Regions from separate parts of the Cupriavidus sp. FW306-01-F10A genome, predicted to be linked through region 1. Evidence: predicted binding sites of a transcription regulator. Region 1 holds the regulator's gene; each other region holds the start of a gene.
The links. The regulator sigma-54, encoded in region 1, starts transcription at its own class of promoters, with help from an activator protein. The targets are predictions, from matches to a motif close to TGGCANGNAANCTGCTTT.
Positions count from the first base shown of each region.

Region 1 (3,229 bases):
GGACAAGGGCAAGCCGCTGGCCAAGGCCGAGATCGAGCGCCGCCTCGATTCGCTGCTCGACGACCTGCAGATCGCGCACCTGCGCAACAACCCGGCGCTGTCGCTGTCGGGCGGCGAGCGCCGCCGCGTGGAAATCGCGCGCGCGCTGGCGTCGTCGCCGCGCTTCATCCTGCTGGACGAACCCTTCGCCGGCGTGGACCCGATCGCCGTGGGCGAGATCCAGCGCATCGTCAGCTTCCTCAAGGCGCGCAATATCGGCGTGCTGATCACCGACCACAACGTGCGCGAGACGCTCGGCATCTGCGACCACGCCTACATCATCAGCGAAGGCACGGTGCTGGCCGCGGGCCAGCCCGAGGAAATCATCGCCAATGACGCAGTGCGGCGCGTCTACCTGGGCGAGAACTTCCGCATGTGATGCAGCGGCCTGCCATGGAGCGGCAGGCCTATTCGCGGGCGCACGTGGGCCTGCCACAGCCAGCAGCGATCAGACCGCATAAGCGATAGCAATTTCCGTTCCAACAACGGAAAGATGCGCATAGAATAGGTCGCATGAAACCGTCGCTACAGCTCCGCCTTTCCCAGCATCTGGCCCTGACCCCGCAACTGCAGCAGTCGATCCGGCTGCTGCAGCTTTCCACGCTGGAACTGCAGCAAGAGGTCGAACAGGCGCTGACGGAAAACCCTCTGCTCGAACGTGAGAACGACTGGATCGAAAGCCCGCTGCGCGTTGCGGCCGACGGCTCGGTCAACCTGCAGAGCGCACCGGCGCCCGCGCCGGCAGAGCCGCAGGGCAATGGCGAGGCCCGCGCCGATGGCGCGGCTGACGACGACAGCTATGGCGACAGCGGCAACGGCGACGACTATGGCAGCGGCGACTGGAGCCTGGACGACTTTGCCCGCCGCCCCCAGGGCGACGAGGATGAAAAAACGCCGATGCAGCTGCGCGAAGCCGAGCCCACGCTGCGCGAGTACCTGATGGAACAGCTCACGCCGCTGAAGATCTCCGCGCGCGACAAGGGCCTGGCCATCTTCCTGATCGAATCACTCGACGATGATGGCTACCTGAGCGCATCGCTTGAGGAGATCTGCACGGAGTTGCCGGAAGAACTCGAGTTCGAGATCGAGGAAGTCCACGCCATCCTCACGCTGCTGCAGAGCTTCGACCCGCCCGGCGTGGGCGCGCGCAACGCCGCCGAGTGCCTGGCCCTGCAGTTGCGGCGCCTGACGCACCCGCAGCGCGAACTGGCCCTGAACATCGTGACCAACCACCTGGAGTTGCTCGCAGTACGCGACTACACGCGGCTGAAGAAGGCGCTGCAGGTCGATGAAGCGGCGCTGAAGTCCGCACACGAACTGATCCGCTCGCTGGCGCCCTACCCCGGCCATGCATACAGCCGCCCGGAGGCGGACTTCGTGGTGCCGGACGTGTTCGTGCGCAAGGGTGGCGGCGGCTGGATCGCGCAGCTCAATCCGGATGTGATGCCGAGGCTGCGCATCAATGACATGTATGCACAAATCCTGCGTGGCGCGAAGGGTGAGTCCGGCACCGCCGGGCTGCAGCAGAAGCTGCAGGAGGCGCGCTGGCTGATCAAGAACATCCAGCAGAGGTTCGACACAATCCTGCGTGTCTCGCAGGCCATTGTCGAGCGTCAAAAGAACTTTTTCAGCCACGGCGAAATCGCCATGCGCCCCTTGGTTTTGCGGGAGATTGCCGATACACTGGGTTTACACGAGTCAACCATCTCCCGGGTGACGACCAATAAATATATGGCAACGCCGATGGGTACTTTCGAACTGAAGTACTTCTTCGGCAGCCACGTGTCCACCGAAACCGGTGGCGCGGCTTCATCAACGGCCATCCGCGCCTTGATCAAGCAACTGATAGGAGCCGAAGACCCGAGGAATCCCCTTTCCGACAGTCGCATTGCCGAACTGCTGGGCGAACAAGGCTTCGTTGTCGCACGCCGCACCGTTGCCAAGTATCGCGAAGCCCTGAAGATCCCCGCAGTCAATCTCCGCAAGTCTTTGTAGCCGAGCCCACCGCCTGCCTGGTGAGGCTCTTTCAGAAGGAGAAGCGCTATGAACTTCAAGATCAGTGGACACCACCTGGACATCACGCCCCCTCTGCGTGAGTACGTGGAAACGAAGCTGGAGCGAATCGTCAGGCATTTCGATCAAGTCATTGGCGTTAGTGTGCTGCTCTCTGTCGACAACCATAAGGAAAAGGACCGGCGTCAGTACGCGGAAATCAATCTACATCTCAAGGGCAAGGACATCTTTGTCGAAGCGCATCACGAAGACCTGTATGCAGCGATCGACGCACTCGTCGACAAGCTGGACCGTCAGGTGATCCGCTACAAGGATCGCGTGCAAGGCCACGACCGCGAAGCGGTCAAGTACCAGATGGCCGCAGCGCAAATGCAGCAATGACCGTGCCCGGCAGCCCCGCAGCGGGCTGCTGAATCAGGATTGAACAGGCAAGCCGCGCCACGAAGCGCGGCTTTTTTGCGCCCTCGCGTTCCCGGTTGCCGCCGGCATGCCGCGCCCGCACTGGCGGCGCGGCCCGGCTGTGGCGCCGGAGCCAATGCTTTTCACCCGAATGAGCAAGGGTGTTCGCAAGCGCAGCGCCAAGGTGTATGCTGCGCCATACAAAGAGAGGGAATCCTGGCCGTGCCCCGCACCGGTGCACCGGCTCCCCGCCGCGGAGGCACGATTGCATCACCATGTATCGTTCTGCACCGGCTTGCCCCGTTGCGCTGCACAATGCGGGAGTAGTCGCTGCTCTATAATGGGCCGGACGCCTCCGGCCAGGCCAACGGCAGGCCGGAGCCAGCCCACTGCCCGGCGGGGCGGTCCGCCCGCTAACTGAAATCCTGCGCATCGCCCATGAATCGTTTGGCCAAATTGCTGCCACCCGGCAACATCACCCTCGACGTCAGCGTCACCAGCAAGAAGCGTGTGTTCGAGCAGGCCGGGCTCCTCTTCGAGAACAACCATGGTGTGGCGCGCGCCATCGTGACGGACAACCTGTTCGCGCGCGAGTCGCTTGGATCCACCGGCCTGGGCGCCGGCGTGGCAATCCCGCACGGCCGCATCAAGGGCCTGAAGCAGCCGCTGGCCGCGTTCATGCGCCTGGCCGAACCAATTCCGTTCGAATCGCCCGATGGCAAGCCGGTATCGCTGCTGATCTTCCTGCTGGTGCCCGAACAGGCTACGCAGCAGCACC
Region 1 is NZ_JBYSYA010000004.1:115,140-118,368, reverse strand. It holds gene lptB (LPS export ABC transporter ATP-binding protein) at 1-418, shown strand, start outside; gene AC3WLF_RS07835 (RNA polymerase factor sigma-54) at 553-2,034, shown strand; gene hpf (ribosome hibernation-promoting factor, HPF/YfiA family) at 2,083-2,433, shown strand; gene ptsN (PTS IIA-like nitrogen regulatory protein PtsN) at 2,890-3,229, shown strand, end outside.

Region 2 (3,229 bases), on a different contig from region 1:
TCCTTCGACCTGCGCGATGCCGTGCAGCCGGGCATGACGGTGGCCGGCCACGACAACAACGGCAACCGCATCGCCGCGCGGGTGTGGCAATGAAGCGACGCGTACTACTGTGGTTGCTGCTATGCCTGGCGGGCCAGCCCGTGCCGCCGGCATTCGCCCAGCAGGCCGTGCTGCAGCCTCCCGACTACCGCCTGGCCCCGCGCGAGATCGCCGCGGGCGTGTGGCTGCTGGAAGGCGCCAATGCCGACTTCGCGCCCGGCAACGGCTGCAACATCATCAATACCGCGTTTATCGACACCGGCGACGGCGTGGTGGTGATCAACACCGGCCCGTCGCGGTTGTATGGCGAGCAGCAGCGCAAGGCGATTGCATCGGTCACGGCCGCCCCGGTGCGGCTGGTGCTGAACCTGAACCTGCATCCCGACTATTTCTTCGGCAACCAGGCCTATGCCGATGTGGGCGGCAGCGCCCTGGCCGGCACCATCGACGGGGCGCGGCGCGAGGGTGCCGCTTATGCCGACAACCTCTACCGCCTGTGCGGCGACTGGATGCGCGGCACCGAGCCCGCGCCGGCTGCCCACGCGCTGGCGCCGGGCCGGCGCACGATCGGGCGCCATACGCTGGAGCTGGTGCGCCTGGACGGCCATACCGGCGACGACCTGGTGGTGCTGGACCACAGCGCGGGCGTGGTCTTTGCCGGCGGGCTGGTGTTCCGGCAACGCATTCCGACCACGCCGCACGCGGATATCGGCCGCTGGCTGGCCAGCCTGGACCGGCTGCAGGCGCTGCTGGCCGACAGCAGGGCGCGCGTGCTGGTCCCCAGCCACGGGCCAGTGCCTGCGGCCGGCGGCGGCGCAGAGGCCATCGCGCAGACGCGCGGCTACCTGCAATGGCTGGATACGCGCCTGCGCGAGGCCGCGGCGCAGGGGCGGGACCTGGCCGAGGTCATGGCGATGCCGGTGCCGCAGCCCTATGCGCACTGGGCCGCGATGCCCGCGGAGTACCTGCGCAACGTCGGACATCTCTACCCGGCGCGCGAGGAAAGCGCGCTTGGCCACTGACGCCGGCCAGCCGTGGCGGGCTGTTCAATTCTGGAGCAGCTGCAACGCAGTGTTGCGCGCTGGCACGGCTGGCATCACGCAACCGGGCCGCAACCGGCGTGCTGGTGCGGGGATGCGACTGGCATGGGACTTGCCAAAGGCATGTCTGGTGTGTGGCGCAGTGGCGCACCAGGGAAACCCAAAACAAGAGAGGAGATGGCAATGAGGACGTTACGAGTAGTGATGGCGGTTGCGGCTGCCGCGGCCAGTCTGGCCGCGCAGGCGGCAGTGACCGATGCCATGATCGAGAACGACGCAAAGAGCCCCGGCGATGTGTTGTCGTGGGGCATGGGCCCGCAAGGCCAGCGCTATTCGACGCTGTCGCGCATCAATACGAAGAACGTCGGGCAGCTGGTGCCGGCGTGGTCGTTCTCGTTTGGCGGCGAGAAGCAGCGCGGGCAGGAATCGCAGCCGCTGATCCATGACGGCAAGATGTTCGTGACGGCCTCGTATTCGCGCATCTATGCGCTGGACGTGAAGACCGGGCGCAAGCTCTGGAAGTATGAGCACCGGCTGCCCGAAGGCATCATGCCGTGCTGCGACGTGGTGAACCGCGGTGCGGCACTCTACGACAACCTGGTGATCTTCGGCACGCTCGATGCGCAACTGGTGGCGCTGGACCAGAAGACCGGCAAGGTGGTGTGGAAGGAGAAGCTGGAGGACTACGCCGCCGGCTATTCGTACACGGCGGCGCCCATGATCGTCAAGGGCATGGTGCTGACCGGCATCTCGGGCGGCGAGTTCGGCGTGGTGGGCCGGGTCGACGCACGCGATGCCAAGACCGGGCAGCTGGTGTGGTCGCGGCCGGTGGTGGAAGGCCATATGGGCTACAAGTACGACAAGGACGGCAACAAGACCGAGAACGGCGTGACCGGCACCGCCAACGCAAGCTGGCCGGGCGAGACCTGGAAGACCGGCGGCGCCGCCACCTGGCTGGGCGGCACCTATGATCCGGCCACCGGGCTGGTGTATTTCGGTACCGGCAATCCGGGCCCGTGGAACAGCCATATCCGCAAGGGCGACAACCTCTACTCGGCCTCGACGGTGGCGCTGGATCCCGCCACCGGCAAGATCGCCTGGCACTACCAGAACACCCCGAACGACGGCTGGGATTTCGATGGCGTCAATGAGTTCGTGACCTTCGACCTGGACGGCAAGCGCATGGGCGGCAAGGCCGACCGCAACGGCTTCTTCTACGTCAACGACGCGGCCAGCGGCAAGCTGGTCAACGCCTTCCCCTTCGTCAAGAAGATCACCTGGGCCACCGGCATCGACCTGAAGAGCGGCCGCCCCAACTACATCGCCGAAGGCCGCCCCGGCGACCCCGCCGCCGGCAGCGACGAGAAGAAGGGCAAGTCCGTGTTTGCCGCGCCGGGCTTCCTTGGCGGCAAGAACCAGCAGCCGATGGCCTACAGCCCGCAGACCGGCCTGTTCTACGTGCCCGCCAACGAGTGGGGCATGGATATCTGGAACGAGCCCATCAGCTACAAGAAGGGCGCTGCCTTCCTGGGCGCGGGCTTCACCATCCAGCCGCTGAACGAGGACTACATCGGCACGCTGCGGGCCATCAACCCCAAGAGCGGCAAGATCATGTGGGAGGTCAAGAACAGCGCGCCGCTGTGGGGCGGGGTGATGACCACTGCCGGCGGGCTGGTGTTCTGGGGCACGCCGGAAGGCTACCTGAAGGCGGCCGACGCCAGGACCGGCAAGGAGCTGTGGCAGTTCCAGACCGGCAGCGGCGTGGTGGCGCCCCCGGTCACCTGGGAAGAGAACGGCGAGCAGTACGTGGCCGTGGTGTCCGGCTGGGGCGGCGCGGTGCCGCTGTGGGGCGGCGAGGTGGCCAAGCGCGTGAATTTCCTGGAGCAGGGCGGCTCGGTGTGGGTGTTCAAGCTGCACAAGAGCTGAGCTGGCGGGAGATGACACTGCCCGGCGCACGCGCGCATCGCATCATGGGTGCGATGCGCGCGCCGGGCGCGGGTGCAACAGGATGAAACGGGACTCAGGTATGAAGAAGGAATGGATGGCGCTGGCGGTGGCTTCGGCGCTGCTGCCGGGCGCGGCACTGGCCGGCACGGCCGCCGACATGCAGGCCCTGGCCGACAAGAGCGGCTGCTTTTCCTGCCATGGCA
Region 2 is NZ_JBYSYA010000020.1:99,722-102,950, forward strand. It holds gene AC3WLF_RS24255 (quinoprotein dehydrogenase-associated SoxYZ-like carrier) at 1-93, shown strand, start outside; gene AC3WLF_RS24260 (quinoprotein relay system zinc metallohydrolase 1) at 90-1,061, shown strand; gene AC3WLF_RS24265 (PQQ-dependent methanol/ethanol family dehydrogenase) at 1,263-3,005, shown strand; gene AC3WLF_RS24270 (c-type cytochrome) at 3,106-3,229, shown strand, end outside.
Region 2: a site for sigma-54 is predicted at 1,181-1,198, ahead of AC3WLF_RS24265 (PQQ-dependent methanol/ethanol family dehydrogenase). Genes of this name have one in related genera too.

Region 3 (3,229 bases), on a different contig from region 1:
GCCATGTCGGCGGCAGGCGCGGGCGGGTGGCATCGAGCAATGGCAGCGCGTGCGTCTGCGTGGCCAGCGCGGACAGGCCGTCGGCAACCACGAACACCACATCGGGCGCCTCGCCAGGCCGTGCCGCGGCCAGCCGCGCGCGGCTAGCATCGTCCAGGCGCCGGCCCAGGTCGGGGCGCCGCAGGTAGTGCGCGCGGTCCGGCGCCGCGCTGTGCACGGCGAGGTTCTGTACCCCCGCCGCATCCAGCGCCGCGGTGACCGCGCCCACGTCCAGCGGCAGGTGCACCGCATCGCGCGCCTGCGCATGGGCCAGCCCGAAGGCCAGCACCGCATCGGTGGTCTGGCTGTGGCCGGTACGGCCCAGCGCTACACGCGCGCGCGTGAACTGGCGCAGGCGTTGCCACGGGTCGGCATCGGCGTTGGCGGGATCGGCGGGTGGCGGGCGTCTGTCCGTCATCGGCTGCACCTTACAGGCTGTGGGCCATCTGCAGCAGCGGCTGGCGCGCGGCGGGCTCGAGCAGCCTGCCGCTGGCATCGGCAATGCCCATGCGCTGCAGCCAGGCCTCGAACTCCGGCGCGGGGCGCAGCCCCAGCACCTCGCGCAGGTACAGCGCATCGTGGAACGAGGTGCTCTGGTAGTTCAACATGATGTCGTCGGCGCCGGGCACGCCCATGATGAAATTGATGCCGGCCACGCCGAACAGCGTCAGCAGCGTGTCCATGTCGTCCTGGTCGGCCTCGGCATGGTTGGTGTAGCAGACGTCGCAGCCCATCGGCACCCCCATCAGCTTGCCGCAGAAGTGGTCTTCCAGACCGGCGCGAATGATCTGCTTGCCGTCGTACAGGTATTCGGGACCGATAAAGCCCACCACCGTATTGACCAGCAGCGGCGCGAACGCGCGCGCCACCGCGTAGGCGCGCGCCTCCATGGTCTGCTGGTCGACGCCGTGGTGCGCATTGGCCGACAGTGCGCTGCCCTGCCCGGTCTCGAAGTACATCAGGTTGTCGCCAACGGTGCCGCGCGCCAGCGCCTGCGCGGCGTCGTGCGCCTCGGCCAGCAGCGCCAGGCTGATGCCGAAGGCCGCGTTGGCGCGCTCGCTGCCGGCCACCGACTGGAACACCAGATCCACCGGCGCGCCCTGCCCGATCGCGCGCAGGGTATTGGTGACGTGGGTCAGCACGCAGGATTGCGTGGGGATGTCGAAGCGGCTGCGCAGCTCGTCGATCATGCGCAGCAGCGAGACGATGGCGCCCAGGTTGTCCGAAGCCGGGTTGACGCCGATGGTGGCATCGCCGCAGCCATAGAGCAGCCCGTCGATGATCGACGCGGCAATGCCCTTGGGATCGTCGGTCGGGTGGTTGGGCTGCAGCCGCACCGAGAGCCGGCCCGGCAGCCCCACCGTGCTGCGAAAGCGCGTCACCACCTGGCATTTGCGCGCCACCGCCACCAGGTCCTGGTTGCGCATCAGCTTGCTGACCGCGGCGGCCATCTCCGGGGTGATGCCCGGCGCCACCCGCGCCAGCGTGGCGCTGTCGGTTTCATGCAGCAGCAGCCAGTTGCGCAGGTCGCCCACGGTAGTGGCGCCGATGGCGGCAAAGGCCGCGCCATCATGCCGGTCCAGGATCAGGCGCGTGACCTCGTCGTCCTCGTACGGCACCAGCGCCTCGGTCAGGAACTGCTTGAGCGGCACCTCAGCCAGCGCCAGCCGCGCGGCCATCCGCTCCTGCTCGCTGGCCGCGGCAACGCCCGCCAGCGCGTCGCCGGAGCGCGCCGGGCTGGCCCGGGCCAGCAGCGTGCGCAGGTCGGCAAAGACGTGGCGGTGGGTGCCGATGGTGTGGGTGTAGGCCATGCGTTCCGTTCCTGGACTCTGGGGAAAACGATGACAGCGGTGCGCCGGGCGCCTTGCCGGGCGCGATTCCCCCTAATATAGACAGCCTTTGCGTGTGCCGTGATGCCAACATCGCCTCAGCGCACACGGCCTGACTCAGGAACAACATCTGGATCGGCGAGAATTCAGAATAAATTTTGAGCAATTTGCATGCCGGAGACCTCGATGAAAGACCCCGACCCGACCACCACCCCGCGCTTGCTGCCGGCCGCGTGGTACAGCGTCGGCACCGTCGCCTACCTGCTGACCGCCCTGGCGCTGTGGACCGTGCTCCACGCCAACCTGGTGGCGGCATTGCTGTCCGGGCTGCTGCTGTACTCGCTGGTGGACGTGCTGGCGCCGCGCCTGCAGCGCCTGCACCAGCGCCACGACGCCCTGGCCGTGGCCATCCTGTCGGCGCTGATCCTGCTGGGGCTGACGCTGGCGGGCTGGCTGCTGGTGCGCTTTGTCAGTGGCGAGGGCAATACCCTGGACGGGCTGCTCAACCATGTGGCCGACATCATCGACCGCTCGCGCGGGCAGATGCCGCCGTGGCTTAGCGATGCGCTGCCCAAGGGCGTGGACGAGCTGGCCAACACGCTGATCGAGACGCTGCGCGAGCATGCCGCGATGGCGCAGAAGCTGGGCGCCGAGGTGCTGCGCACGCTGGTGCATATCCTGATCGGGCTGGTGATCGGCGCGATGGTGGCGCTGTATCGCGCGGTGGTTCGGCCCAATCGCCGGCCGCTGGCCGCGGCGCTGGTGGCGCGCGCACGCGCGCTGCAGCAGGCGTTCTCGCAGTTCATCTTCGCGCAGATCCAGATCTCCACCATCAACACCGTGCTGACGGCGATCTACCTGCTGCTGGTGCTGCCGCTCTTTGGCGTGCACCTGCCGCTGACCAAGACGCTGGTGGTGATCACCTTCGTTGCCGGGCTGCTGCCGGTGCTGGGCAACCTGATTTCCAATACCGCCATCGTGGTGGCCTCCCTGTCGGTGTCGCTGCCGATCGCGGTGGCGTCGCTGGTGTTCCTGGTGGTGATCCACAAGCTGGAGTACTTCCTGAACGCGCGCATCATCGGTGCGCGCATCCAGGCCGCGGCGTGGGAACTGCTGATGGTGATGCTGCTGATGGAAACGCTGTTCGGCATCCCGGGCGTGATCGCCGGACCGATCTTCTATGCCTACCTGAAGCGGGAACTGGCCGGCGCCGGACTGATCTGAGTGCCGCAGCCGGCTCGCCGCGGCGCTGGTAGGACCAATACCTGCTCAGGCGCCGTCCTGCTCCACCCGGCTGCGCACGAAGTCGATATGGGTCTGCATGGCGGTGCGCGCCTCTTCCGGGCGCCGCGCGCAAATCG
Region 3 is NZ_JBYSYA010000003.1:66,516-69,744, forward strand. It holds gene eutC (ethanolamine ammonia-lyase subunit EutC) at 1-457, opposite strand, end outside; gene AC3WLF_RS05835 (ethanolamine ammonia-lyase subunit EutB) at 468-1,850, opposite strand; gene AC3WLF_RS05840 (AI-2E family transporter) at 2,055-3,092, shown strand; gene AC3WLF_RS05845 (FadR/GntR family transcriptional regulator) at 3,138-3,229, opposite strand, start outside.
Region 3: a site for sigma-54 is predicted at 2,028-2,045, ahead of AC3WLF_RS05835 (ethanolamine ammonia-lyase subunit EutB). Genes of this name have one in related genera too.